Regions from separate parts of the Azospirillum sp. UENF 211521 genome, predicted to be linked through region 1. Evidence: riboswitches for the same ligand, from Rfam matches in the RefSeq annotation. Region 1 holds a riboswitch; the other holds the start of a gene.
The links. Region 1 has a riboswitch for thiamine pyrophosphate ahead of thiC (phosphomethylpyrimidine synthase ThiC). Riboswitches for the same ligand answer to the same signal wherever they lie in the genome.
Positions count from the first base shown of each region.

Region 2: another riboswitch for thiamine pyrophosphate. It lies ahead of thiO (glycine oxidase ThiO); the one in region 1 lies ahead of thiC (phosphomethylpyrimidine synthase ThiC).

Region 1 is NZ_JBSNCF010000001.1:2,151,325-2,158,366, forward strand. It holds gene oxlT (oxalate/formate MFS antiporter) at 1-548, shown strand, start outside; gene ACWPN5_RS10050 (hypothetical protein) at 636-824, opposite strand; TPP riboswitch at 1,029-1,141, shown strand; gene thiC (phosphomethylpyrimidine synthase ThiC) at 1,257-3,098, shown strand; gene oxlT (oxalate/formate MFS antiporter) at 3,183-4,481, opposite strand; gene ACWPN5_RS10065 (glycerate kinase type-2 family protein) at 4,736-5,998, opposite strand; gene glxR (2-hydroxy-3-oxopropionate reductase) at 6,278-7,042, opposite strand, start outside.
Region 2 is NZ_JBSNCF010000001.1:1,597,663-1,604,704, reverse strand. It holds gene ACWPN5_RS07545 (NnrU family protein) at 1-208, opposite strand, end outside; gene ACWPN5_RS07540 (hypothetical protein) at 255-728, opposite strand; gene ACWPN5_RS07535 (PaaI family thioesterase) at 796-1,239, opposite strand; gene ACWPN5_RS07530 (thiazole synthase) at 1,304-2,074, opposite strand; gene thiS (sulfur carrier protein ThiS) at 2,294-2,503, opposite strand; gene thiO (glycine oxidase ThiO) at 2,500-3,678, opposite strand; TPP riboswitch at 3,670-3,773, opposite strand; gene mgtE (magnesium transporter) at 3,820-5,259, opposite strand; gene ACWPN5_RS07510 (STAS domain-containing protein) at 5,557-5,859, shown strand; tRNA gene ACWPN5_RS07505 (tRNA-Leu) at 5,966-6,052, opposite strand; gene lipB (lipoyl(octanoyl) transferase LipB) at 6,178-6,906, shown strand; gene ACWPN5_RS07495 (hypothetical protein) at 6,910-7,042, opposite strand, start outside.

The DNA of each region.
Region 1 (7,042 bases):
AAGCCCCGATCAGCCTGTTCGGCATCACCATGGCGGCTCTGCCCTTCGCGCTGATGCTCGACCGCGTGATGAACGGCATCTCCCGTCCGCTGTTCGGCTTCGTCTCCGACCACATCGGCCGTGAAGCGACGATGTTCATCGCCTTCACCTTCGAAGGCCTCGGCATCCTGATGCTCAGCCGCTTCGGCCACGACCCGATCATGTTCCTGATCCTGTCGGGTCTGGTGTTCCTGGCCTGGGGCGAAGTGTACAGCCTGTTCAGCGCCACCTCGGCGGACACCTTCGGCACCAAGCATGCGGCGAAGATCTACGGCGTGCTGTACTGCGCCAAGGGCGTCGCGGCGCTGCTGGTCCCGCTGGGCAACCTGCTGATGGAGGCCACCGGCACCTGGGCGACCGTGCTCTACATCTGCGCCACCATGGACCTCATCGCGGCCTTCTGCGCCATCGCGGTCCTGCGGCCCATGTTGCGCAAGCACCATGCCCGAAACGCCGAACTCGCCGCCCAGCAGGGCACGGGTGGGCTGGCGGTGCAGCCCGGCCACTGATCGGCCCGCGAAGCTCCAGGTTTCGTATCTCGGACGACTTTATCTCGGATGACGGCCGCCGCGCGCACCCCGCGCGGCGGCCTTTTTTCATTCCAGGAAGAAGGGACGGTTGTGGCCCTCGCCGGACTGGTTGAAGCGGTCCGACGACCAGAGGCCATCCGGCTGCTCGTCCTGCGGATCGGCATTCCACTCGTCGTCCTCCCGCATCAGCAGGGTCAGGCCGTGGCCCATCAGGCCGGCCAGAGCGACGAAGGCGATCAATTGGGATTCGAGCATGGGATGGGCTCCGGGCTCTCGGGAGGGGGCGTTGCTTTTTGTTGTTGTGATGCATCGTAGCGGCCCGGCTCAGGCTGCGCAATAGGATTTTGTATACCAGATAATGGATACCAGAATCGCGTCGCTTGCATTGATCGGGTGGGATTCGCCGTGAATCGCGACTTAAATCGCATTGACGTGGGTGGGGCGGATGGTTCAGCATGGCGACGTTCCAAGGGGAGCCCCATAGCACGGGGCTGAGATGATGCCGTAAGGCGCCGAACCCTTTGAACCTGATCCGGGTCGTACCGGCGTAGGGACAGGAACAAACGGGCCACGGTCACGCGCACCCCATCGCGCACCCCTTTATGGGGACCGCTCCGGTCGTCCGTTCTGCCGCTCCGTCACACCCGGGTCTCCAACGATCCTATGTGCGATGGAGATCCACAGCAGATGCCCGACACTCTTCCCCCCGCTTCCCAGAAAGCCGCGCCGTCCGACCATTTTTCGGTGACGACCGGCCCGCTGCCCTCGTCCAGCAAGGTTCATGTGGCCGGGGAGCGCTTCCCCGACCTGCGCGTGGCGATGCGCGACATCCATGTGGGCGGCGGCGAGCCGCCGGTGCGCGTCTACGACACCTCTGGCCCCTACAGCGATCCCGCCGTGCAGACCGACATCCGCCGCGGCCTGGCGGAGCTGCGCCGCTCCTGGATCGAGGCCCGCGGCGACGTCGAGGCCTATGAGGGCCGCGAGGTCCGTCCGGAGGACGACGGGCTTCGCGTCGGCGAGACGCGCGCCGTGCCCGTCTTCGACCGCGCAGGGCGCCGTCCGCTGCGCGGCAAGCCGGGCCGGACGGTCACGCAGATGGCCTACGCCCGCGCCGGCATCGTCACGCCGGAGATGGAGTACATCGCCGTCCGCGAGAATCTGGGCCGCCAGCGGCTGGCCGAAGCGGCGGCGCGGGACGGCGACGACTTCGGCGCCTCCATCCCCGACCATGTGACCCCGGAGTTCGTCCGCGACGAGGTGGCGCGCGGGCGGGCGATCATCCCGTCCAACATCAACCACCCCGAATCGGAGCCGATGATCATCGGCCGCAACTTCCTCACCAAGATCAACGCGAACATCGGCAACTCCGCCGTCGCGTCCTCGGTGGGGGAGGAGGTCGACAAGATGGTCTGGTCGATCCGCTGGGGCGCCGACACCGTGATGGACCTGTCCACCGGCCGCAACATCCACACCACCCGCGAATGGATCCTGCGCAACAGCCCGGTCCCCATCGGCACCGTGCCGATCTATCAGGCGCTGGAGAAGGTGGGCGGCAAGGCCGAGGACTTGACCTGGGAGATCTTCCGCGACACGCTGATCGAGCAGGCGGAGCAGGGGGTGGACTATTTCACCATCCACGCCGGCATCCGTCTGGCGCACATCCCGCTGACCGCGAAGCGCACCACCGGCATCGTGTCGCGCGGCGGCTCGATCATGGCGAAATGGTGCCTGTCCCACCACCGCGAGAGCTTCCTCTACGAGCGGTTCGAGGAGATCTGCGAGATCATGAAGGCGTACGACGTCGCCTTCTCGCTGGGCGACGGGCTGCGTCCCGGCTCCATCGCCGACGCCAACGACGCCGCCCAGTTCGCCGAGCTGGAGACGCTGGGCGAGCTGACCAAGATCGCCTGGAAGCACGACGTGCAGGTGATGATCGAGGGGCCGGGCCATGTGCCCATGCACAAGATCAAGGCCAACGTCGACAAGCAGCTGGCGCTGTGCGGCGAGGCGCCCTTCTACACGCTCGGGCCGCTGACCACGGACATCGCGCCGGGCTACGACCACATCACCAGCGCCATCGGCGCCGCCATGATCGGCTGGTTCGGCACGGCGATGCTCTGCTACGTCACGCCGAAGGAGCATCTCGGGCTGCCGGACCGCGACGACGTCAAGGTGGGCGTGGTAACCTACAAGATCGCCGCCCACGCCGCCGACCTCGCCAAGGGCCATCCCGGCGCCCAGGAACGCGACGACGCCCTGTCGCGCGCCCGCTTCGAGTTCCGCTGGCGCGACCAGTTCCACCTGTCGCTCGACCCGGAGACGGCGGAGCGCTTCCATGACCAGACCCTGCCGGCGGAGGGGGCGAAGGTCGCGCATTTCTGTTCGATGTGCGGGCCGAAATTCTGCTCGATGAAGATCACGCAGGAGGTGCGGGACTACGCCAACTCCGGCATGGCCGAGATGTCGGAGAGCTTCCGCGCCAAGGGTGGGGAGATCTATCTGGAGGAGGGGCAGGCGGCGGACTGACCCCCGAATCGAAAAGGGGACGCCCTCGCGGGCGCCCCCTCGCTTCGGCTCCTTCCCCAAGCGGGGGGAAAGGGGAAAAGAGCGTCAAGGTGTTGCCGTCACGCTCCGGCCGCTGCGCGCGTCCAGCGACCCGGCGGCCATGCGGTTGCGCATCGGGCGCAGGACGAACAGCGCCAGCACGGCGGCCAGCGCGTTGACCGCGGCGGCCAGCAGGAAGACCGCGTGCCAGCTTCCCGTCGCGTCGGCGATGATGTTGGCGAAGGGGATCAGCAGCGCCGCCGTGCCTTTGGCGGTGTAGAGCAGCCCGGCGTTGCTGGCGGCGAACTTCGACCCGAAGGTGTCGGCGCAGCAGGCGGGGAACAGGCTGTAGATTTCGCCCCAGGCGAAGAAGACAAGACCGGTCAGCAGCACGAAGGCCACCGGGTCGCGGCCGTAGAGGCTGAGCGCGACGATGCCCACCGCCTCGATCGCGAAGGCGATGAACATGGTGTTCTCGCGCCCGATGTGGTCGGACACCCAGCCGAAGAAGGGGCGGGTCAGCCCGTTCAGCACCCGGTCGATCGACAGGGCGAAGGTCAAAGCGGGCAGGGTCAGGCCGAGGATGCTGACCGGCGCGTGGGCCAGCCCAAAATCCTGGGCGATCGGGCCGAGCTGGGCCGTCGCCATCAGCCCGCCGCCGGCCACCATGACGAACATGGCGTACATGACCCAGAAGACCGGGGTGCGGACCATCTGGCTCGGCGTGTACTGCCGCTGTGCGGGCGGGGCGGCGAAGCCGCCGCGGGCGAGGGGAGCGGAGGGCGGGGCGACCAGCAGCCAGGCGAGCGCGAAGACCACCAGACCCTGGCCCAGCCCGAAGGCCATGAAGGTCGCCTCGTAGCCCGAGGTCTCGATCATCGTGGCGATGGGCACCACCGTCAGGGCGGAACCCGCTCCGAAGCCCGCCGCGGTGATGCCGGCGGCCAGACCGCGCCGGTCGGGGAACCATTTCAGCGCGTTGCCCACGCAGGTGCCGTAGACGGCGCCCGCCCCGATGCCGCCGATGGCCGCCGCGACGTAGAGCACGAGCAGCGAGTCCGCCACCGCGTTCAGCGCCCAGGAGGCGGCGCAGAGCAGCGAGCCGAACAGCACGACGATCCGCGGGCCGAAGCGGTCGACGAACCAGCCCTCGACGGGCACCAGCCATGTTTCGGTGACGATGAAGATGGTGAAGGCCACCTGGATGGCCGCACGGCCCCAGCCGTGCTTGTCGTCGATGGGTTCGACGAAGAGGGTCCACCCGTACTGGAGATTGGCGATCATCGACATGCAGATGACGCCGGCAAGCAACTGCATCCAACGCCCGCCGACAGGCAGGGCGCTTTGCGCACCGGTTTGGCGCATATGGTTCCTCCCGGATGGTCCGCGATCTCGTTCTTGTCCTGGCGCGCGCGGGGTGCGTTGGGTGCCCGACCGCTTCGCTTTATCCTTCGAACGGGGCTGTCCGGTTGGATGCCTGTGGCATGCCAGACGCCATATTCGTGATGCCTTGACGGTGAGTGTGGCGGATAATCCGTGAAGTCATCAACAAATTTTCGTGAGCGGGCGCCGCTCTGGCCGTAAGTGATATATCAAATCGGCCGGCGGCGCCTCACCGCTTACACGACCAGAACCGCGCGGAAGTCGTTGACGTTGGTCAGGGTCGGTCCGGTCACCAGCAGGTCGCCGAGCGCGCTGAAGAAGCTGTAGCCGTCGTTGTCGGCCAGCCGTTCCTTGGCGTTGACGCCGGCCTCGGCGGCGCGGGCCAGCGTGTCGGGAGTGAGCAGGGCGCCGGCGTTGTCCTCCGTGCCGTCGATGCCGTCGGTGTCCGCAGCCAGGGCGTGGACGCCCTTCATGCCGTCCAGCGCCACGGTCAGGGCCAGCAGGAATTCGGCGTTGCGGCCGCCGCGGCCCTTGCCGCGCACGGTCACCGTGGTCTCGCCGCCGGACAGCAGGACGCAGGGCTTGGCCGCCGGCTGGTCGTGCTCGACGATCTGGCGGGCGATGCCGGCATGGACGAGCGCCACCTCGCGCGACTCGCCCTCCAGCGCGTTGCCGAGGATGACCGGGGTGACGCCGGCCTTGCGGGCGACCTCCGCCGCGCGCTCCAGCGCCATCTGCGGGGTGGCGACGAGGATCGTGCTGACGCGCTCCAGCCGCGGGTCGCCCGGCTTCGGGCTCTCGTCGCGGCCGGCCAGCAGATGGTCCATGACCGGCTGCGGCGGGGTGATCCCGTACTTCTCCAGCACGGCCAGAGCGTCGGCGTAGCTGGTCGGGTCGGGCACGGTGGGGCCGGAGGCGATCACCGACAGGTCGTCGCCCGGCACGTCGGAGATGACCAGCGAGACCACCCGCGCCTTGGTCGCGGCGGCCAGCCGCCCGCCCTTGATCGCGGACAGGTGCTTGCGCACGCAGTTCATCTCGGTGATGTTCGCGCCGGAACGGAGCAGCGCCTTGGACACCGCCTGCTTGTCGGCCATCGAGATGCCCGGTGCCGGCAGGGCGAGCAGGGCGGAGCCGCCGCCGGAGATCAGGCAGAGCATCAGGTCGTCGGGGCCGAGCGAGGCGGCGATGTCGAGGATGCGCTTCGCCGCCTGCTGGCCGGCCTCGTCGGGGACGGGGTGCGACGCCTCGACCACCTCGATCCGCTCGCAGGGCACGTTGTGGCCATAGCGGGTGACGACCAGACCGGACAGCGGACCCTTCCAGTGATCCTCCACCGCCTTCGCCATCGAGGCCGCGGCCTTGCCAGCGCCGACGACGACCGTGCGGCCCTTCGGCGGTTCCGGAAGGTGCGGCGGCACGCACAGCGCCGGCTGCGCCGAGGCGACGGCGGCGCGGAACATGTCGGTCAGAAGCGCGCGGGGATCGGTGGTCGTCATGGTCTGGTTGTGTCCCTTCCCTGAGCCGCGCCATTCACCGGCGCCGGTCCTCATGTGCTGGGAATGCTAACGAATTTGGCGCGGGGGGCAATGTTTACCCTCTCCCCTCTGGGGAGAGGGGAGGGTGAGGGGGATGTCCGTGGCGGCACGTCCGGCAGCAGCGCAACCCCCTCACCCCAACCCTCTCCCCCCTTTCGGCGGACCGGAGGTCCGCCTGTCGCGTCAGCGCAGACTTCGTCTGCGCGTGAGCAGAGGGGAGAAGGGGCTAGTACTCCAGCCTCACTCCGCGGGTTCGGTCACGCGGTGGTTCTGGCCGATCTCGTGGTTGGCGAGCAGCTCCAGCGCGCGGACCATGCCGGAGTGGTCCCACGCCTTGCCGCCCTGGGCGGCGCAGGCGTTGAACAGCTCCTGGCAGGTCGCCGTGTTGGGCAGCGACACGCCGAGCGCACGGGCGCCGGCCAGGGCGAGGTTCAGGTCCTTCTGGTGCAGCTCGATGCGGAAGCCCGGATCGAAGGTGCGCTTGACCATGCGCTCGCCATGCACCTCGAGGATGCGCGAGGAGGCGAATCCGCCCATCAGGGCCTGACGGACCTTCGCCGGATCGGCGCCGGCCTTGGACGCGAACAGCAGGGCTTCGCCCACCGCCTCGATGGTCAGGGCGACGACGATCTGGTTGGCGACCTTCGTCGTCTGACCGTCGCCGTTGCCGCCGACCAGCGTGATGTTCTTGCCCATCTTCTCGAACAGCGGCTTCACCGTCTCGAAGGCCTTGTCCGGACCGCCGACCATGATGGTCAGCGAGGCGGCCTTGGCGCCGACCTCACCGCCGGACACCGGGGCGTCGAGGTAGTCGCAGCCCAGCTCGTTGATGCGCTGGGCGAAGGCCTTCGTCTCGATCGGGGAGATCGAGGACATGTCCACCACGATCTTGCCGGCGGACAGCCCCTCGGCGACGCCGTTCGGGCCGAACAGGGCGGCCTGCACATGGGGGGTGTCGGGCACCATCGTGAAGACGATGTCGGCCTTCTGCGCCACCTCGCGGCT
Region 2 (7,042 bases), 550 kb from region 1:
GCGGCCACAGCGGCACATGGGGCGCCGCGTTGTAGGCCGCCACCAGCCACCAGAAGGCCAGCGCCGAGACCAGCGAATAGAGGCCGAGATAGGGCTTCTCGCCCAGCCGTCCGACCAGCGCCGCGCGCAGCGGCGTGCTGGAAATGCCAAAATGCGTCAGCAGCAGGAACAGCCCCGCGGCGGACAGATGGGCGATGGTCCCGGTCATCAGCGGTCTCCCGGTCGCGTCCTACACCCCTCGTAAAGCGCCCTCGTCAGGCGCCCTTGTCCAGCGTCGTGCCGCTGCAATAGGCCCAATCGTCGCCGTGCAGGCCGAAGAACAGGGCCACCGGTTGCTTGCCGGAGCGGTCGATGACCACGCGGAAGCGGTTGCCGGTGCAGGCACCCGCCGCCTGCTTCTGGTAAGGCAGCTTGACGCTCTTGGACTTCAGGCAGGAATCAGCGGCCTTGGGCGGGTTGGCCGACGCGTCGATGCGCTTGCCGTTCAGCACCATGTAATAGTTGGTAGCCTGCCCGCCCTTCACCTCGGCCTTCACCTCGATCTTGCCGAATCGGGACTTGTAGAGGCCGGCGTCGGTTTCGCCGTCCGGCGCTCCGGGAGCGATGGCGCGGAAGGACACGGCGCCGCAGGCCGGCGGCTCCTTCTTCTGAGCAAGGGCCGGCTGGGCAAGCGCAATGGTGGCGGCGCCCGCGATCAACGCGGCACCGAAAAGACGCGACAGCGGCATGCGAACCTCCTGGATCGGATGGAAGGGGATCGGATGGAAGGGGATCGGATGGAAGGGGATGGGCGGGTCAGGCGGTGGCTTGGCAGAACAGGGTCTGCTGCATGATGGCGCAGTCCTTCTCCACCCCGCCGTCGAGCATCGAAATCTCGACGCTGGTGACGGTCAGGGTGCGGCCCGGCTTCAACACGCGGGCGCGGGCGATCATCACCTCGCCCTTGGCCGGCGCCATCAGGTTGACCTTGAACTCCACCGCCAGGACCTCGCTGCCCGCCGGCATCAGCGTGTAGCCGGCGTAGCCCCCGGCGTTGTCGGCCAGCGTGCTGACCATGCCCGCGTGGAAAAAGCCGTGCTGCTGCGTCAGGTCGGTGCGGAACGGCAGGCGCATCTCGCAGAAGCCGGGCTCCAGCCGCGTCAGCTCGATCCCCAGCGTCTTGCAGATCGGCTGGCGCTCGAAGCCGGCGCGGCAGCGCGCCTCCCAGTCCGGATCGCGCGGTTCGAAGGTCTTGGGCACGTCTCGGGTCCCTCTGATCGTGTTCGGGGGGTTGAAATCGGACGGCCCCTACCCTGCGCCAGCCTTACGTTCCGATCAAGCCGAGCTGCGGGCTCGACGCCTCCGCGAAGGCGCGTTTCGGCATGCGCCCGGCCAGACGGGCCGCCCGCCCCGCCGCCACCGCGTCGCGCATCGCCGCCGCCATGCGCACCGGATCGCGCGCCTTCGACACTGCGGTGTTCAGCAGGACGGCGGCGCAGCCCAGCTCCATCGCCAGGGCGGCATCCGACGCCGTACCGATCCCGGCGTCTAGGACCACCGGCACCGGGCTGCGCGCGCAGATCGTCTCGATGGCGTGCGGGTTGCGGATGCCCAGCCCCGAGCCGATGAAGGCGCCCAGCGGCATCACCGCCGCAGCACCCAGGTCGGCGAGCTTGCGGCAGGTCACCGGATCGTCGTTGCAGTAGGGCAGAACGGTGAAACCGTCACCCACCAACTCCTCGGTCGCGCGCAGCAGTTCTTCCACATCGGGGTAGAGCAGTTCGCGGTCGCCGATGACCTCCAGCTTGATCCAGTCCACACCCAGCGCCTCGCGGGCGAGTTGCGCGGTCAGCACCGCCTCCTTGGCGGTCAGGCAGCCGGCGGTGTTGGGCAGCAGCCCCGCGCGGTCGCCGATGACGTCGACGAGGCTTTCCGAATAGCCGTCCAGGCTGATGCGGCGGATGGCCAGCGTGACCAGTTCGCTGCCGCTGGCCTCCAGCGCGTCGAGCATGACCTGCTGGTTCGGATAACCGGCGGTGCCGAGAAACAGGCGCGAGCGGAACTCGCGGCCCGCTATGGTGAGCGTGTCGTTCATGGGTGTTTCCTCGATGATTGATATCCCCTCTCCCGCCTCGGGAGAGGGGAGGGGCCCGCGCGAAGCGCGGGAAGGGTGAGGGTGCCGCCGAGGATCAGCGCCTTGATCCTTGCACGACCCTCACCCGCCCGCTGCGCGGGCACCCTCTCCCGGGACGGGAGAGGGATTGGGCGCCGCCTTTGCGGGAAAAACGATCAAGGGACGTGGCGGGCGAGAGGTTCAGCCGCCCTGCACGGGCCGGATGATCTCCAGGGCGTCGCCCGCGGACAGGGCCGTCTCATCCCAGCGGCGGGACGGCAGGACGGCGCCATTGAGAGCGACGGCGACCCCGCGAGTCCCCGCGGCGATACCGCGGTCGGCCAGCAGGGCGGCGACGGTCGGAACGTTCAGCTCCTCCTCCCGCCCGTTGACGCGGATGCGGGCGCTCATGCCGCGGCTCCCCTGGGCTGGGCGAAGCGGTCGAGCGCGAAGGGGAGGATCACCGGATCGCTTTCCCCGGTCAGGACCAGCCGCGCCACCGAATCCGCGGTGACCGGGGTCAGCAGGATGCCGTTGCGGTGGTGCCCGGTGGCGTAGACCAGCCCCTCCACCTCCGAGAGGCCGAGGATCGGGGCGTCGTCGCGGGTGCCGGGGCGGAAGCCGGCCCATGCCTCCTCGATGGGCAGTTCGGCGATGCCCGGCAGGGCGCGCCACGCCCCCTCCAGCAGGGCGAACTGGCCCCCGGCGGTCAGCCGGTCGTCGAACCCGCGCTCCTCCGTCGTGGCGCCGACCAGCAGCCGCCCGTCCAGCCGCGGGATCAGGTAGGTGCCGGGCGTCCACACCACATGGCGCAGCAGCGGCAACCGGGCGTCCATGCGCAGGCAGAGCATCTGGCCCTTCACCGGGCGCACCGGCGGCCGCACCGCCGGGGACAGCCCGTCGATCCAGCCCGACCACGCCCCGGCGGCCAGGACCACATGGTCGGCCTCGAACAGCCGGTCGCCGACCTGGACGCCAACGGCGCGACCACCACGGACCTCGATGCGGCCGATCTCTGCATACTCGTGCACCACGGCACCGGCCCGCAAAGCGGCGGCATGCAGGGCGGCGGCGACCTTGCGGTTGTCCACCTGATGGTCGCCGGCGCAGAACAGCGCACCGGCCACGCCCGGCTGGAGATAGGGCTCGCGCCGCCGCACCTCCGCCCCGCTCAGCCATTCCACCGGCAGGCCGAGCTTGGTCTGGAAGTCGTGCAGGAAGCGCACCTTGGCGGCGTCGTCGGCGTTCAGCGCGATGACCATCGTGCCTTCGTCGCGCAGGTCCACCGCCATGCCGGAGGCGGCCTCCAGCTCCGCCGCGAAGGCGGGCCACAGGTCCTGCGAGGCGCGGGTCAGCGGCAGAAGGCTCTCTTCGCCAGGTTCGGTCTCCACGCAGGCGGCGAGCATGCCGCCCGCGGCGTGGCTGGCGCCCCGGCCGGCAGCGCCACGGTCGAAGACCTCCACCCGGCAGCCGGCGGCGGCCAGCCTCCAGGCGATGGACAGGCCGATCACCCCGGCGCCGACCACGGCGACGGTGGGCCTTCCAGAAGCGGAAAGAGCGGAATCAGATAAGGGCGCGGATACCATGCGGCGGCTCCCTTCGCTGGCATTATCCAGACAGGTTCGATGGGTGTGATCTCAGCCGCGCGAGCGCATCCCGCACGGCACCCCAGCCAATGCCCGGATCATCCGGAAGAGAGCCGCCTTTGGCAAGCCCCTTTTCGTTGGTCACAACAACAAAAGCGACGCCAACCCCAGGAAGGACAGAAATCCGATGACGTCGGTCATGGTGGTCAGGAAGACCGAACTCGCCACCGCGGGATCGACGCCCAGCCGGTCCAGCCCGATGGGAATCAGCACCCCGCACAGCCCGGCGACGAACAGGTTGATGACCATGGCGCAGCCGATCACGAGGCCGATCATCGGCTCGAACCACGTCGCGGCGATGGCCCCCACCAGCGTGGCGAAAACGGCGCCGTTGAGCAGACCGACCAGAACCTCCTTGCCCACCACGCGGGGGGCGTTGGAGGACGAGAGCTCGCGCGTCGCCAGGGCGCGCACCGCCACGGTCAGGGTCTGGGTCCCGGCGTTGCCGCCCATCGAGGCGGTGATCGGCATCAGCACGGCCAGCGCCACGATCTGCTCGATGGTCGCCTCGAACAGCGAGATGACGCCCGCCGCCGCGAAGGCGGTGAACAGGTTCAGCCCCAGCCAGGAAATGCGCGAGCGCGAGGTTTCCAGAACCGAGCGGTAGATGGAGGTGTCGCCGACGCCGCCAAGCTTGCCGATGTCGTCCTCGGCCTCCTCGTCGATGATGTGGACCACGTCGTCGACGGTGATGACGCCGATCAGCCGCCCGCCGGCGTCCACCACCGGGGCGGAGACCAAGGCGTATTGGCGGAACAGGTTCGCCACCTCCTCCTGGTCCATGGTGGCGGGGATGGTGTCCACCTCCTCCGTCACCAGATCGGCGATGCGGACCGACCGCTTCTGGCGCAGCAGGCGCGACAGCGGCACCGCCCCGACCACCCGGTGCATCGGATCGACGACGAAGATGTCGTAGAAATCCTCCGGCAGCTCGTCGGTGGCGGCGCGGACATAGTCAATGGTCTTGCCGACCGTCCAGAACTGCGGCACCGCCACCAGATCGCGCTGCATCAGGCGGCCGGCGGTGTATTCGTCGTAGGTCAGGTTCTCCTGGACCAGCGCGCGGTCGGCGGCCGGCAGATTCTCCAGCACCTCGCGCCGGGTGTCCTCGTCCAGGTCCTCGATGACGTCGACGGCGTCGTCGGTGTCCAGCTCCGCGACGGCGGCGGCCAGTTCCTTCGGCTCGAACAGCTCGACGATCTCTTCGCGCAGATCGTGGTTGAGGTAGCTCAGCACCTCGCCGTCGAAGTCGGGGCGCAGGACGCCGATCAGCGCCTCGCGGTCGTCGTGGCCGAGCTGCTCGATCAGGTCGGCGATGTCGGCGGGATGAAGCGTGTCCAGCTCGGCCCGCAGCTCGTCGCGCCGCCCGGCGTGCAGCCGTTCGACGACCTCCTCGACAAACTCCGGCTCCACACCGTAGGCGCGCTCCTCCTCGCCGTCCTCGCGGGGCGGGTCGGGGCGTTCGGCCGGGTGCGGCACATCGTCCTGGATACGATCCGGTTCCTGGCGGTCGGTGTGCATGGCGGCACCCTCCCTTCACGATGGCAATGCGGCGTGACGGCATGGCCCTGCGATCGGCCGACCATGGCGCACCGGCGTTTGCGGGTTGGTGGGGAGCCCTCGCGGGTTCCCGCCGGGGCGACCACCGAATATAGGTGTGCCACCGTTTTGTCCAGCCCGGCGGACCGTTCCAAGCCCTCCGGCCCCGCGCGCAATTGCTTGCGCGGGCTTCACAATTCGTGCACCCATAATGGGCGCGGGGCTTTTCACCTCGCGCAGCCCGAGAAGAACCGACACCACCGGCCAGCGGATGTGACGATGGAGTACGCCTACACCGACATCGACGGTCAGGAGGGGATCATGCTGTCGGGGCGTTTCACCTACGACGACAGCCGCAAGTTCCACGACCTGCTGGCGGACTGGGACATCGGCGCGCGGCCCGACGTGCGGCTGGACCTGCGCTACATGACCTTTCTCGACTCCGCGGCGATCGGCATGCTGTTCGTCCTCGCCAACCGCTGCCGCGACGCCAAGGGGCTGGTGACGGTACACAACGCGCAGCCCTACATCGTGCAGACGATGCGGCGCGTGGCGCTCGACCAGTATGTGGAGTTCCGCTGAGGAACAACGGCCCGGAAAGAAATGGGCCGAAAACGAAAAAGCCCGCTGTGGTCCGATGGACCGGCGGGCTTTTCGTTTGTTTGCCAAATCCCCCGTTTCGGGGGGATGGTGCGGTCGAGAAGACTCGAACTTCCACGGCATCTCTGCCACAGCGACCTCAACGCTGCGCGTCTACCAATTCCGCCACGACCGCACAAGGCTGGTAGAACCGACGTCGGGATCACTCCCGTCATCGGGTGGAGCGGGGGAATAGCAGATCCCCGACAACCGATCAAGCGGCGTCTCGCGTTTTTGCCAAAGAAAGTTCATAACGTCGACATGACCGACCTCACCGCCCCCGTTCCGCCCGCTCCCGATGCCCGTGACGAAGCCGTTCCCACCCCGGTGCGGACGGTGGAATGGCGCATCAGCGACACGCCCGTCCCCTACCCCGACGCGCTGGCCGAGATGGAAGCGCGCGTCGAGGCCATCCGCGCCGGCACCGCGCCAGAGCTGGTCTGGCTGCTGGAGCACCCGCCCCTCTACACCGCCGGCACCAGCGCGCGGGAGGAGGATCTGCTGGAGCCGGGCCGCTTCCCCGTCTATCAGGCCGGGCGCGGCGGGCAGTTCACCTACCACGGGCCGGGGCAGCGCGTGGCCTATGTGATGCTGGACCTGAAGACGCGCGGCGCCGACATCCGCGCCTTCGTCCAGGATCTGGAGGAGTGGCTGATCCGCACGCTGGCCGCCTTCAACATCCGCGGCGAACGGCGGGAGGGTCGCGTCGGCATCTGGGTGGACAAGCAGCCGTACGGCGGCGCCCCCGGCCAGGAGGACAAGATCGCCGCCATCGGCGTGCGGGTGCGCCGCTGGGTCAGCTTCCACGGCGTCGCCCTGAACGTCGAACCGGACCTGTCCCACTTCGCCGGCATCGTCCCCTGCGGCATCAGCGAGCATGGCGTGACCTCCATCGTGGCGCTCGGCCATCTCGTCGCCATGGAGGATGTGGACGCCGCCCTGATCGCCAGCTTCGCGGAGGTCTTCGGCGGCGCCGCCGCAGAGGAGTGACCTCTACCGCTTCGGCTGCGCCCCGCTGGCCTGCGCGTCGTTGAGGACGCGCAGATCCTCGTTGGTGATCGACACGATGGTGCAGCCGGTGCTGTCGCCGTTGCGGAACAGATAGATCAGCTTGCGGTTCGCCTGC